Regions from separate parts of the Exiguobacterium sp. EF_C8 genome, predicted to be linked through region 3. Evidence: riboswitches for the same ligand, from Rfam matches in the RefSeq annotation. Region 3 holds a riboswitch; each other region holds the start of a gene.

Region 1 (4,878 bases), 470 kb from region 3:
TTAATAGATAGATTGACGGCATGATTGCAACGTCAACGTATAGTTGAATAAAAACTCGAAGGCTTCGAGGTGTTTCTTTGCTTCAAAGGCGGTCGGTGCCCAGACCGTGATTCCGTGATTGCGAATCAGGACGGCACCGCTGTCCGCTGTGACATATGGCGCAAAAGCAGCAGCGAGTGTCGGGATGTCCGCGTGATTCGGAATGATCGGCACCGTGACCGTCGCATCTTCTTCCCAGTGACCGAGTGCCTTGATGATTTCTTGACCGGAGAAGGTGATACTTCCCTGATCGCCATATAACTCCGAAATCACATTGTTCGCAATCGTATGGACATGCAGGGAACATCCGGCGTTCGTTCGGTTGAACACTTCGACATGGAGCAATGTCTCAGCAGAAGGGCGCCCGGATTGCTCGCCGATCAATTGACCGGTCGCATCGACATGAACGAAGTCGTCAGGAGTCGTCTGCCGCTTATCTTTCCCACTTGCCGTCACAAGAAATTCAATCGGAATACCGGACGTCCGAATGGCGAGGTTACCACTCGTACCAGGGAACCAATCGCGCGCTGCAAGTTCTTGTTTGATGGCGCGTAGTTCTTCATAGCGTCGCATGAATGTCATATCGTCACCTCCGATCGTGCTAAATCATGAACGATATCGTGGAACGTCTCAAAAGGTGTATAGGCGATATCATTTTCTTCACACAACGTGATCAGATAATCACGGGCATAGACACGATCCGCTTGTTTTGCGAGTTCGAAGTCCGTCACTGAGTCACCGATGACGATGATGACGTCATCGTCTTTGCATAATGTACGGGCAACGGATGTTTTACAACAGCCGCATCCCTTCGTGCAATGGGCATCGCAGGCGTGTGGCCAATCGATGTGGACGAATGGACCACTGAAATCGGCAATGTTACAGTAAATCTGCTCTTGCTCGAGGAACGGTGCTAAGATCGGTTCGACGAAAAAGTCCATTCCACCGCTAACAATCGAAAAATGGATTCCTTGACGACGACTGTACTGAAGCAACTCCGAAAATCCTTCGCGAATGACGGCGCGCTCCATCAAGAAATCAAGATAGTCCGCTTTACCGTCGGACGGCAGAAGCGCGAACATCTGCCCGACACCACTTTGGATCGATAACGTCCGGTCGAGCACGCCACGTTTCAACGGTTCGAAGTCATTCACTGGCACAAATACCTCCATGAGTGCAATGATGTTATCCTGCATCGTTACGGTACCGTCGAAGTCACAAAGAATTCGTAAGGTCATGACTTGATCCCCCAAGCGTCAAGCGCGACTCGTAATTCTTCATGTCGTGACGCAGCATTCGATAGGGATTCATTTGCGAGTGCCGCATCAAGTGCTTGACGAAAAGCGATAACACCAGCCGCAGCACCTTGTGGATGACCATGTACGCCACCACCAGCGTTGATGACGGAATCGATCCCGAAGTCGCGTACGAGTTGAGCGACGAGTCCTGGGTGAATACCGGCTGAAGGGACAGGGAAAATCGTTTTCGTCTGACCGAGGCGAGTCGCTTCGACCGCGATGCCGCGGGCGACGTCCTTCGGAAGAGCGACATTGCCGTAAGGTGACGGGAATAGCGTTAAATCTGCACCAGCAACGCGCGGTAATGTGCCAAGTAAGACAGGCGCTGCAACACCGTGGTTCGGGCTGGCAATCAATGCACCGCTGTAAGCCGGATGATTGAAAATGGGAACGTTGATCTCCGGATCACTTGCCAATTCACGTAAGACGTCGAGTCCGTATGTGAAGGTATTCAACAAGAAAGCAGTTGCTCCAGCGTCAATCAATCGTTTGGCTTGATCCTTGAGCGTAAAGACGGGACCACTAAGTGTGATCGCATACAACGCACGTTTACCGGTCCGGTGGAAATGAGCATCGATAACCTCACGTCCGATCCGTGCCCGATCAATCGTTGGTGTCAACGGATTGTCATATAGGATCTCATCGTCCTTGACGAGATCGATCCCACCAGCAAGTTGTCCTTCGAGTTGATCACGAAGGAACGATAAATCGCGTCCGATGACCCCTTTGAAGATGCTCATTAACAGTGGACGATCTTCGACACCAATCAAGGAACGAACCCCTTCGATCCCGAACTTCGCACCTGGAAAATCCGACGTGAATGTATCGGGTAGTAGCAATTCTGTTAATTTGATTTCACCGTCGAGTGAGAGTTTTCCGAAGACGGTCGTTAAGATCGCAGAAAAGTCGCGCGATACATTGTGTTCCGGGTAACGAATCGTGATATAGCCTTTACCGTCGCGCTCTTCCGTATGTACGACTTCTCCTTTGAACGAGGCGAGTTGTTGTTGCTCAAGATGATTCAGCTCCGTCCAGGAACCAACCGTCAGACCAAGCGCGAGTTGTTCGGCACGTTGCTCCAGTCGATCGCGGGCGGTCAATTGATAAGTAGCTGTGATGTAAGCCATGTCTTTCCTCCTTCAATAAAAAAATGGTCTCTCGTCAGCGACAAGAGACCATGAATGATTCGAACGTGGACTCTTATCTGTCAGCTTAGTAGCTGCAAGAATTAGCACCGTGCCAAAAGGTCGGTTGCTGCGACATCGTAGGGCTTGTCCCTCCGTCTGCTCTTGATAAGAATTGGATGAAATTGTGAAATCTAATTGCAATTTTTACATGAGAGTCACGACTTGTCAAACTATTTTTAGAAAATTTATTTTTTTGAAAATACTCTTTCTATAGATGGCATGAAAACGATGTCCATTTCTCCCTGATTTTAGTTTGACAGCAGGGAAGAGGATTGCGTAAGATTCAAATCAATATCACACACGACAACTACATACGACTCTTATCGCGAGTTGGCAGAGGGAATTGGCCCGATGACGCCGCAGCAACCGACCACTTGGCACGGTGCTACATCCAACAGACGTTTCGTCTGAGAGATAAGAGGACGCAGTGACTTTCCTGCGCCTCTTTTCGATGACGAAAAGAGGCGCTTTTTCGTGTATCACACAGGGGGAACTGAGATGACATACAAAGCATTTACAGAACAGGACGCGATCGAACGGGTCCGCTCACTAGGACTGATCGGCGACGGAGCCGTCGAAGCAGAAGAGATTGGCGACGGCAATCTCAACCTTGTCTTTCGAATTCGAGAAGGTGAACATCGATTGATTCTAAAACAAGCACTCCCGTACGCGAAAGTCGTCGGTGAGAGCTGGCCACTATCACTCGAGCGGGCGTGGATCGAGCAATCCGCACTCCGTGAATTCGCCCGGCATGCCGTGCCGTTCGTACCGCGTGTTTTTCATGCTAGTCACGACGAGGCGTATACGGTCATGGAAGATCTTTCACATCTGACAATCGTTCGAAGCGGTTTACTCGCAGGTGAACAGTATCCGTTGCTTGCGGAACATATTGGTTCTTATCTCGCTCGGACTTTATTCCATACATCGGACTTTGCGCTTGGTCCGGTTGAAAAAAAACGTGTCGCCCGAACGTACTACAATCCGGACTTGTGCGACATCACGGAAAAATTAATCTTCACGGATCCGTTCCATGACGCGGAGACGAACGAGATTGAAGCCGGGCTTGAAGAAGAGGTGGCACGTCTATGGGCGGACGATGAGTTGAAACGCGAAGTCGCAAAACTCGAAGCGCTTTTCATCACGAAAGGAGATGCGTTGCTACACGGCGATCTACATACAGGAAGCATCTTTGCTTCGGCAACGGAAACGAAAGTCATCGATCCAGAATTCGCCTTTTATGGTCCATTCGGATTTGATGTCGGACAGTTCATCGCCCACTTATTCTTTGCAGCATACCCGGATTATTCAGCACTTCGTGATGCCCGGATTCGCGACATCGATACGTTCTGGCTGACGTTCGCTTCGACGTTCCGCGCCTTATGGGAACGCGAAGCCGTCGAACCATTCCGGACATCGGGACTCGTCGACGATGTACTGAGCACGATCTTGCAGGATGCCCTTGGCTTTGCCGGTTGCGAACTGATTCGTCGGACGATCGGACTCGCACCAGTCGCTGATTTAGAAACGATTAGTTCTATGACGGAACGACTAGAACGAAAACAACATGCTTTACGTTTAGGATCGGCGTTAATCAAACGTCGGACCGAATGCCGGACATTTGATGATTTACGAAACTTCGACGTAACGGAGGAACTTAGCCGATGAGTACATTCGTTCAAAGTATTCGTTATGAAGATCGTGTCTTGACGATTCTCGATCAGACACGTCTACCGCAGGAAGAACACTATGAAGTCATTACCGATCTTGCACAAGCGGTCGAAGCGATTAAACAACTGCGCGTCCGAGGGGCGCCTGCGATCAGTTTATTTGGCGGATTCGTACTCGTTCAAGAGGCGTACCGGTTTGAAGCAGAACTGTCGATCTATAAGCAGACTTTGCTTGAGACATCAGCGACGTTACTCGCGACACGACCGACGGCTGTTAACTTACGAAATGTCCTTGATCAATTGAATCCAATCATTCAAGACGGGACGTCGGTAGAAGAGATCCGCGAACGGCTCGAGCAGCGGACGATTGCCTTATACGATCAGGATGCGCAGACGTCACGTCAAATCGGGATTCATGCACTTGAATTGTTCCAGTCAGGTAACCGGATCCTAACGATCTGTAATGCTGGATCGATTGCGACCGCTGCTTATGGAACAGCACTTGCGCCGTTCTATATCGCAAAAGAACGCGGCATTGAATTATCTGTTTTTGCGAGTGAGACGCGACCATTACTGCAGGGAGCACGACTGACGACATGGGAGCTACAACGTGCCGGCATCGATGTCACGCTAATTACAGATAACATGGTCGCCCATACGCTGAAAGAAAAACAGATCGATGCAATC
Region 2 (4,878 bases), 450 kb from region 3:
ACTGAACAAACCGATGGCAAAAGCAAAAAAAGGGACGACGTTTTATGTTCATCTAGATCAAACTCCCCTCTTCTCTGCCGACGTCGCTTACAGTCGTCCGGCCGCTTATTTGAAGAAAGGGACGAAATTAGTCGGTTTGAAATCGATTGATGATGACTTTTGGCAAGTCCGCTTAGTCAGTGGTCAAACCGGTTATGTCCTCAACCCTTATATCAGCACGAGTAAACCCGATATGAGCCTGGCACAAAAAGCGATCGACCGGGCGAAAATCTATACCGTCAAACAGACGACATCCTTTTTCGCAAGTCCGACGAGCCCAAAAGGCAGTGGACTTGTTGAACAAGGCAAACGCGTCTATCCGCGTCACCGGGTCGGAAATTTCTATGTCATCCAATCAGGTTGGACACCTGTCTATCTTCCGGTATCCGCCGTGACGATCACGTCGGATAAACGAGTCGTCAAAAAGAATAATACGCGTGGTGAAAAGCTGATCCAAGCAGCCGTCCAGCATATCGGAACACCCTACACATGGGGTTCGCAAGATGCCGTAAACGGTGGCTTCGACTGTTCCGGACTGATTCACTATGCGACGAACCAAGCTGGAAAATACGGTGGTCGGACGAACGTTCGTGGCTACTGGTATGGTGCGTTCTTCACGAATCGCCGGACGAGCATCTCAAGTGGTAAACGCTCAGATATCGTCTTCTTCCAGAACACCTATACAGACGGTCCATCGCATATTGGAATCATGCTTGATAACGAACACTTCATCCATGCGGGTGGTTCACAGCTGCAAATCAATTCAATCTATGAACCGCGTTGGCAGGAGCATTTCCTCGGCTTTAAATCGATGTAATAAAAAAGACGAATCCGTCGGTTTCGACGGGTTCGTCTCTTCTTATCGCAACACGTCAGAAAGTCATCTCGACGTATTTCGCCACTTGTCGGTCCATCAAGTATAATTCGATCTGTTCACGGTAGGCTTTATAGTGGTCGGATGCGATATGCGCTTCAAGCGCTTCTTCGTCCCGATACACTTCATACAACATGAATTGATGCTCATCCTCGATCGATTGGTGCAAGGAATAACGTAAGCATCCTTCTTCTTTTTGTGAAGCATGATAAACCGTTTGTAAAATCGGGAAGACTTGATCCGCAAGTCCAGCTTTGATTGTAAGTACAGCATTGACGACGATTTCTCCCATGTTACATTATCCCCTTTCGTGATTACCTGTATCTGTACCCATTTTCGCGAAAAGACACACGTTAAAGGAGCTTGAACATGCAAACTCAACTTTTTGAAGCACTCGAACAATTCGAACCGACAATGATCGCGTTACGTCGCGATTTTCATCGACACCCGGAACTCTCTTTCCAGGAAGTCCGCACACCAGAACGGATTGCCGCCTTTTACGCAGAACAGGGCATTCCTCATCAAACAGCCGTCGGAGGTCGTGGTGTCGTCGCGACGATCGAAGGCAAACAGCCTGGTCCGACGATTGCGGTCCGTGCCGATTTTGATGCTTTACCACTTCAAGAAGAGACGACGCTTGCCTTCCGGTCGATCCATCCCGGTGTCATGCATGCATGTGGACACGATGGTCATACGGCGATCGTGATGGCCCTTGCTGCTACACTCTATCCGTTACGCGATCAATTGCAAGGAACGATTCGGATCATCCACCAGCATGGAGAAGAGGTCTTTCCCGGTGGAGCAATCCAAATGATCGAAGCCGGCGTCCTCGAAGGGGTCGATGCAATTTTCGCGACACATCTCGAAAATGATTTACCGGTTGGCACGATCGGGTTCCGGGAAGGACATACATTGTGTGCGATCGACGAATTCGAAATCATCGTCCATGGTCAAGGTGGTCATGCCCAGGCACCGCATAAAACAAAAGATGCTCTCGTCGCTGGAGCGCAACTCGTCTGCAACTTACAGCATCTCGTTAGTCGACGGGTTGATCCGTTTGAGCCGGCTGTTCTCGCAATCGGTTCTTTCCATGCAGGAACAGCACCAAATATCGTTACGGGTGAGGCACGCATTGTCGGGGAAATCCGAACGTTCAATGAGACACTTCGGCATCAGCTCCGGCAAGAAGTCGATCTTGTCGCTAAGACGACGTGTGCCGGCATCGGTGCTTCGTATTCGATTGACTTCACGACTGGTTACCCGGCGCTCTGGAATCACCCGGATGAGACAAAACTCGTTCAGGAAGCTGCTGCTTTCTTACCGGAAGCATCCGTCCGGGCACTCACACCAATGATGGCGGCGGACGACTTCGCACATTACTTAACACACGTCCCGGGTAGTTATTTCTTTACCGGCTCTGGCTATACGGACGGTCGCGTCAACTATCCGCAGCACCATCCACAGTACGAGATCAATGAACAAGCGTTGTTGATAGGTGCGAAGACACTCGGAGCGACGGTTTTACGTGCCTTGAAACCTAAGGATTGACTTTATTTCTGTGTGAATGGTATCATCACAACAATGATAACGAATGACATCAACTTCATATACCCTTATCAAGAGTGGACCGAGAGATCTGGATCGATGACGTCCCAGCAACCTGCGCATAGCAAGGTGCTACGACCAGCAAAGCGAAAGCTTTGGTTGATAAAAAGCGGCGACTCCTTTTGCAACCAAGCGAAGGAGTCGTTTTCGTTTTCTCGCTGTCAGACATACAATGGGGATTTCCCACGGAGAGGAAGAGACAGATGGAAAAAGCAACATTTGCAGGTGGATGTTTTTGGTGCATGGTGACACCATTTGAAGAATTACCAGGAATCGAGGGAATCGTATCAGGTTACATGGGCGGACACGTCGATAACCCGACATACGAGCAAGTCAAAACAGGAACGACGGGACACCTCGAGGTCGTCCAAATCACGTTTGATCCGAGCCTGTTCCCGTACGAGCGTTTACTTGAACTCTACTGGCCCCAAACGGATCCGACGGATGCAGAAGGTCAATTCCAAGATCGCGGTACGCAGTACGCGCCAGCAATCTTCTATCATACGGATGCGCAGCATGAAGCTGCGATTACTTCTCGTGACGCTCTTGCTGCAAGCAACCGTTTCAAACAGCCAATCGTGACGCGGATTGATGCCGCTTCTGAATTTTATCCAGCGGAAGAGTACCACCAAGACTTCCATAAGAAAAATCCAGAACACTATAAAAAAGATCGTGTTGCTTCTGGCCGTGATGCTTTCATCGAACAGGAATGGAAAGATACGACGACGGTCTAACTGCCTCGAACCACATATAGTAGCTGAGACTGATTTCAAACATCTCCTTTTTCCTATACTTTCTAGTAGAAGGTGGAGGATCGAGATGTCAATGAAGTCAGTTTTTTGTATGTAAACCAACTGCTTTATCTTTTGTCGTTACCCTTACATAAATTTGTAATCGTTTACAAAAAGAAGCTTTTGCTTTACGGTTAATAAAAATTAACCGGTTAAAAAGGAGATGATTGAATGGAACAAAAAGCGATTCACATATTAGAGAACTATGAACAGTTAAAAGTGATCAGTGATCCGTTACGAACAAAAATCCTCATGTTTCTCGTTGAAAAACCGCATACGGTGCATCAGTTGGCCCACTTGCTAACGTTATCGCGCGCAAAGGTCCTTTATCACGTACGGGAACTTGAAAAGCATGACTTGATTCGCCTCGTTCGAACAGAAGAACAAGGCGGCAATCTATTGAAATACTATCAAGCGATTGCTCGAGGCTACATTCCTGCCGATCATCTACTGAACTTCGTCGAGACGAATGAAGCGACCCGGCAGTCGTATCTTGAGGTATTGGACCGAGCAAAGACACGCGTCCTCACCGCTCCAACTACTGCTTTTTCTCCTGTGTCTTCAAACGTTGAAGACTGGATGAGCTTATCGCTTCAAAAGGAACTGACGATGTCTGAAGCCAATTTTCGGCAATTTGCTACCAAATATCGTGCTCTATTGGACGAGTTCACACGGTCCCCTTCACTAGACGAAGAAGATAAAAAACACTTCTATATCATGACGACTGCCTTTGCAATTGATGAACCACTATTTGAGAATGACGACGTCTAAACCGGAGGTGCCATATGCTGCCTGTTGAAATGGATACGCAACCATCGCTGTTTAAAAATCGATCTTTTTTATTTTTATGGGGGTCCGGTATGTGCTCTGCCCTCTCCCTATCAACCTATCTGTTTGTTGAACAATGGTATGTCATCCATACACTAAACCAGGCGTCATATCTTGGATTCGTCCTCATGGCCACCTTGTTACCCCGTATTTTTCTCATGTTATTCGGTGGCGTCCTATCCGATCGCTATAAACGTTCGACGATCATGCGCATCTCGAGCGCTTTACGGATCAGTTTCATTCTCTGTCTTCTCGCATTACTTCATACCGATCAGCTTACATTGCTGACGATTTTAGGATTCGCCTTTCTATTCGGTAGTGTGGATGCATTCTTTTCGCCGGCGAATGCTTCCTTACTGCCTACACTCGTTCCTAAAGAACAACTCACTAAAGCCAATTCACTGATTCAGACATCTAATCAAATCGCCCTCTTTTCAGGTCCGATTCTTGGTGGAGTCATCCTCAGCTATTCTTCTTACTCGCACGTCTTTCTCGTGATTTTCGGCACACTCTGTCTGACGCTCCTTTTCACGTATGGTATTCGCGAATCTAAGATCAAGCGATCGCTTCAGCATTCAGCTCTCTTTGAACTAAAAGAAGGGCTACATTACGTCTTTCACCTTCAGCAACTCAAGCAGACACTTTTTCTTGTCATCTGTGTCAATTTCTTTTTCTTTGGACCACTCTTACTCGGAATCCCCTTACTCGTTCATGATGTGCTCCAAGGAGATGCGATGGATT
Region 3 (4,878 bases):
TTCGACCTTAACAAGTCGCTCGAAGACGAACGTTTCGATGAGTAACCGGACATCATAGATTTCTTGAATGTCGCGCTCGGATAAACCGACGACGACCGCCCCCATTCGTTCGAGACGAATCAACTGTTCGGCTGCAAGGACCTTTAACGCATCACGGACGGGCGAGCGACTGACTGAAAAATCAGAGGCTAATTTGTTTTCGGATAAAATGGTACCGCTTTCAATATTTCCTGAAATGATGCGCATCCGTAGCTCGTGTGCGACACGATCTCCAGCGGAAGCTTTTGCTAACCACTTCAAGGGGTATAACAGTTCTGACATGGAATCACCTGATTTCTAAAGTGAGTATACTTGTATACAAGTTAGTATAAACGTTTTTTTCTAAAATGCAAACGCTTAACTTACATTTTAGTGATTCAAGCAGGAATCAGGAAAATGGTTTCCGATATGTTAGGGTGAAGGAGTAAGTAACGAATCGATTAGTTAAAAAGGAGGTAATGCATATGCATGTTTTAGTCGTAGGTGCCGGAGCAGTTGGAGGTTATTTCGGGGGACGTCTTGCTGAGCAAGGGGAACAGGTGACATTCCTTGTTCGTCCGAAGCGCTATGAACAATTACAAAAGACAGGGTTACAGATCACTAGTCCTCATGGTGATGTTATGATCACGCCTCAGTTAGTGACACGAGACATGCGACTGAATCACACATTTGATGTCGTCTTACTTTCGACGAAAGCCTATCACTTGGATGATGTCCTACAGGATCTTGCGCCATTTGTTTCGAGCGAGACGTACATCATTCCTTTGTTGAACGGCATGCAGCATATACGACGGTTAACAGAAGTCTTCGGAGAAGATCGAGTACTGGGCGGGCTTTGCTTCATTGAATCGACGCTTGATGCAGAAGGGCGTATTGTACAGACAAGCCCGTCGCATCGGCTATTGTTTGGTTCACGAACCGGTAAACCAACAGCGCGTTTAGAGGAGATTGCAACACGTTTTGCGAAAGCGAAGGCACTGATGGCGTACTCGATGCATATCATGGATGACATGTGGCAAAAGTACCTCTTCATTTCGACATTTGCGGGCGTGACGACACTATTTCGCTCTGCCATCGGTCCAATTCGCAAGGACCCAATTGGTCATCAGATGATTCAAGACGTCATGAAGGAAGCGAAGCAAGCGATGGAAGAACAAGGCGCAGTCTTTAATGACGATGTAGAAGCGGTCTTGCTGAAGCAGATGCATGCAATGGAAGACACGATGAAATCGTCAATGTTACGGGACATGGAAAAGGGTCAGCCCGTCGAAGTGAAACATTTCTTTAGTACGTTGCTCGAAACACGCTCTTCACGTCATCTTCAACTGATTGAATCTAATTTATGGATCTATCAAAAAAATCGGGAAATGCCTGTTGACTGAATTATCTGCATTCTGATATGGTTAGGAACAATTACATACTTATCCAGAGAGGTGGAGGGACTGGCCCTATGAAACCTCAGCAACAGGTCGAAAGATACTGTGCTAATTCCTGCGGGTGCTGCACCCGATCGATAAGATTTCCGAATTGTCGACCGACGCATCCGTGAGGATGCGTTTTTTGTTTGAAATAGGGGGAACGAGGAGGAAATGGATTCATGAAAACGAGCGGAGCGTTTCGACGCAAGATGGAATCACGTCATCTGATCATGCTGTCGTTAGGAGGCGTCATTGGAACAGGATTATTTTTAAGTACAGGTTATACGTTGGAACAAGCGGGACGTGTCGGAACGATTTTGTCGTATTTGATCGGAGCCGTCGTCGTCTACTTAGTCATGCTAAGTCTTGGCGAACTCGCTGTACACATGCCGGAAACCGGATCATTCCATAAGTACGCAACGAAGTATATCGGACCCGGTACCGGTTATACGGTGGCCTGGCTCTACTGGCTGACGTGGACGGTCGCCCTTGGTTCAGAATTCACGGCAGCAGGCATTTTAATGCAACGTTGGTTCCCGTCGATTCCAGTCTGGGTGTTCAGTGCATTATTCGCTGCGATGATCCTTGGTATCAACGTCTTGAAGGTCCGCGTATTTGCTGAAGTCGAGTTTTGGTTCTCCGCCATTAAGGTCGTAACGATCATTGCTTTCATTTTACTTGGTGCGGGAGCCATCGTTGGCTTCATCCCATTACAAGATGGTAGCCCAGCACCATTCTTTTCTTCCTTAACGGAAGGAGGATTGTTTCCAAATGGAGCATTTGCGATCTTCATGACGATGCTTGCTGTGAACTTTGCTTACTCAGGAACGGAATTGATCGGCGTCGCAGCGGGTGAAGCGGTCGATCCGAAGCGGACGATTCCGCTTGCGATCCGAACAACGATTTTGCGACTCGTCCTCTTTTTCGTCGGTACGATCATCGTATTAGCCGTCTTATTGCCAACGGAAGGGAAGGGCGTGCTCGAAAGTCCGTTCGTTGCGGTGTTCGAACGAATCGGAATTCCGTATGCGGCAGACGTGATGAACTTCGTCATTCTGACAGCGATCTTGTCGGCAGCGAACTCTGGGCTTTACGCTGCCTCCCGGATGCTTTGGTCGCTTGCGAACGAACGCATGATTCCGCGCTTCTTCGCCCAGGTGACGCCAAGTGGGGTTCCACTTCGAGCTGTATTGTTCAGCATGCTTGGCGGAGGACTTGCTTTGCTGTCTAGCATCTATGCAGCAGGAAGTGTCTATATTGCGCTCGTCTCGATTTCCGGCCTTGCTGTCGTCGTCGTCTGGATGAGTATCAGCGTTGCGCAGTATCGCTTCCGGAAACAATTCCTCCGCGAAGGGCATACGGTCGACGAATTGGTCTATCGTACACCACTCTTTCCATTGGTACCGATCGCCGCTTTCGTCGTCTGTTTGATTTCCCTGATTGGTATCGGATTTGATCCGACGCAACGAGTCGCCTTGTATTGCGGTATCCCATTCATCGTGATCTGTTATGTCGTTCATGCGTTCACGAATTCTTCTCAGAAACGGAGTGTTGAAGATGTCCCGAATCAAAAATCCAGTTGATCAACGATTACAGGAAGTTCCTTTCCTAATTTTAGATGGTGCGCTTGCGACTGAACTCGAACAAAAGGGATTCGACCTGAACGATCCACTCTGGTCAGCACGCCTCTTAATCGAAGCACCGGAACAGATTGAGCGTGTCCATCACGATTACTTTGAAGTAGGCGCCGATGTTGCGATCACCTCAAGCTATCAAGCAAGTATCGAAGGATTCAAGCAACGTCACATCACGACCGAGGAAGCACAAGCGTTAATTCGACAAACGGTTACCTTAGCGCAAGATGCACGGACGCGTAGCGGAAAGAGTGCCGCATTGATCGCGGGATCAGTTGGTCCTTATGGTGCCTACTTAGCAGATGGTTCTGAGTATCGCGGTCATTATGGTGTGTCAGCAGATGTGCTAGAAGCCTTCCACAGACCGCGCATCGAAGCATTGATTGAAGCGGGGGCTGATCTGCTGGCATTCGAGACGATTCCGTCGCTTGAGGAAGCTGTCGTGTTGTTCGGGATTCTCGAAGCGTTCCCGGAAGTATCTGCTTGGCTGACGTTCTCGCTTCAAGATGCGACGCACATCAGTGAGGGAACACCGCTTGCGATATGCATCGAGACAATCGGACAGCATCCGCAACTTGCAGCAATCGGTGCAAATTGTTTTCCGGCATCCTACGCGACCGACTTCATCCGTCAAGTTAAGACGTTGACGAGTGTTCCAATCATTGTCTATCCGAACTCCGGTGAAGTCTATGATCCGGTCGCAAAGACGTGGTCGGGTACGAATCAGTGCACGTCGTTCCAAGCCATCGCAAAGACATGGTATGAAGCTGGAGCACGATTGATTGGCGGTTGTTGTAGAACTTCACCGGAACATATCGCGCAAATTCGTTCGGTTTGCCAGGTTTCTCATACGTGATGAATGATGACGAAAAAACGGACACGAAATCAATCGATTTCGCGTCCGTTTTTTTAATGGTGTGATTCCATTACCGTTCGCGCAAGGCGCGATTGAATTGTTGCAATAGGCGTCCGAAATCTTCTGCATCATCCGCTGGCCAGTCTGTCAGTAGACGTTCGATGCTCGCGAGACGTGCGGTTCGGTAGATGGTGAGTTCTTGTTGTCCTTTATCTGTAATATGATAGAAAAAGGCTCGCCCATCTGTCGGATCTTTTACTTTTTCAACGAGTTGCTTCTGATCGAGTGCCGCTGCTTGGCGACTGACGGTCGAGACATCGAGCTGAAGTTCACGGGCAAGTGTTTTAACACCGACGTTGCCGGAATCCGCTAATTGTCGCAGTAAGAGATAAGAAGCACGGTCCAAATTACGATTGTCTGCCGTCGCCGTCGTTAAGCGCCGGATCAGGATCGCTAACTCGAGTTCAATGGTTTCGAGTGATTGTTGAGACATCGGGTATCTCCCCTTTCAAAAAAGTCTCTCTGTCCCTCATGATTACCCAATGTGGATAAGCTGTCAATGCGAAAAGCAGGAGGCTTGACAGAGTTGTAGTTGTATTATACAATCATTTTTGTTCTTTTAATTGTATCATACAACTTTCGTAGATGAGAAACGAACGACAAAGGAGAATTCAGATGAAAGCTTATGAATCGATGAAACAAGAGGTCATTACGGTAAACGATACAGATCTGATTCGTACGGTCATCGAACGATTCATTCAATCTGGTATTAGCGGCGTACCCGTCATCAATGCCGAGCAAGAGGTCGTCGGTTATATCAGTGACGGAGATATCATGCGCGCGATCGGAAAACACAAGGACATCATCGTCGATACATTCTTATATGTAGATGTCATCAAAGGAGACGAAGAAGATTATGAAGATCGAATTC

Evidence for each region. Region 3 has a riboswitch for S-adenosylmethionine ahead of ACY2IG_RS16310 (amino acid permease). Riboswitches for the same ligand answer to the same signal wherever they lie in the genome.
Region 1: linked by a shared signal. The riboswitch ahead of mtnK (S-methyl-5-thioribose kinase) and the one ahead of ACY2IG_RS16310 (amino acid permease) in region 3 are both predicted to bind S-adenosylmethionine.
Region 2: linked by a shared signal. The riboswitch ahead of msrA (peptide-methionine (S)-S-oxide reductase MsrA) and the one ahead of ACY2IG_RS16310 (amino acid permease) in region 3 are both predicted to bind S-adenosylmethionine.

Annotation. Positions count from the first base shown of each region.
Region 1 is NZ_CM143264.1:461,272-466,149, forward strand. Features, by position in the region: gene ACY2IG_RS02525 (methylthioribulose 1-phosphate dehydratase) at 1-621, opposite strand; gene ACY2IG_RS02530 (2-hydroxy-3-keto-5-methylthiopentenyl-1-phosphate phosphatase) at 618-1,277, opposite strand; gene ACY2IG_RS02535 (2,3-diketo-5-methylthiopentyl-1-phosphate enolase) at 1,274-2,464, opposite strand; SAM riboswitch class I at 2,535-2,636, opposite strand; SAM riboswitch class I at 2,842-2,945, shown strand; gene mtnK (S-methyl-5-thioribose kinase) at 3,023-4,189, shown strand; gene mtnA (S-methyl-5-thioribose-1-phosphate isomerase) at 4,186-4,878, shown strand, end outside.
Region 2 is NZ_CM143264.1:440,709-445,586, reverse strand. Features, by position in the region: gene ACY2IG_RS02430 (SH3 domain-containing protein) at 1-856, shown strand, start outside; gene ACY2IG_RS02425 (putative quinol monooxygenase) at 912-1,205, opposite strand; gene ACY2IG_RS02420 (M20 metallopeptidase family protein) at 1,283-2,461, shown strand; SAM riboswitch class I at 2,524-2,627, shown strand; gene msrA (peptide-methionine (S)-S-oxide reductase MsrA) at 2,722-3,252, shown strand; gene ACY2IG_RS02410 (ArsR family transcriptional regulator) at 3,481-4,080, shown strand; gene ACY2IG_RS02405 (MFS transporter) at 4,095-4,878, shown strand, end outside.
Region 3 is NZ_CM143264.1:3,087,744-3,092,621, reverse strand. Features, by position in the region: gene ACY2IG_RS16320 (GntR family transcriptional regulator) at 1-321, opposite strand, end outside; gene ACY2IG_RS16315 (ketopantoate reductase family protein) at 504-1,421, shown strand; SAM riboswitch class I at 1,458-1,559, shown strand; gene ACY2IG_RS16310 (amino acid permease) at 1,637-3,040, shown strand; gene mmuM (homocysteine S-methyltransferase) at 3,015-3,947, shown strand; gene ACY2IG_RS16300 (MarR family winged helix-turn-helix transcriptional regulator) at 4,018-4,440, opposite strand; gene ACY2IG_RS16295 (CBS domain-containing protein) at 4,623-4,878, shown strand, end outside.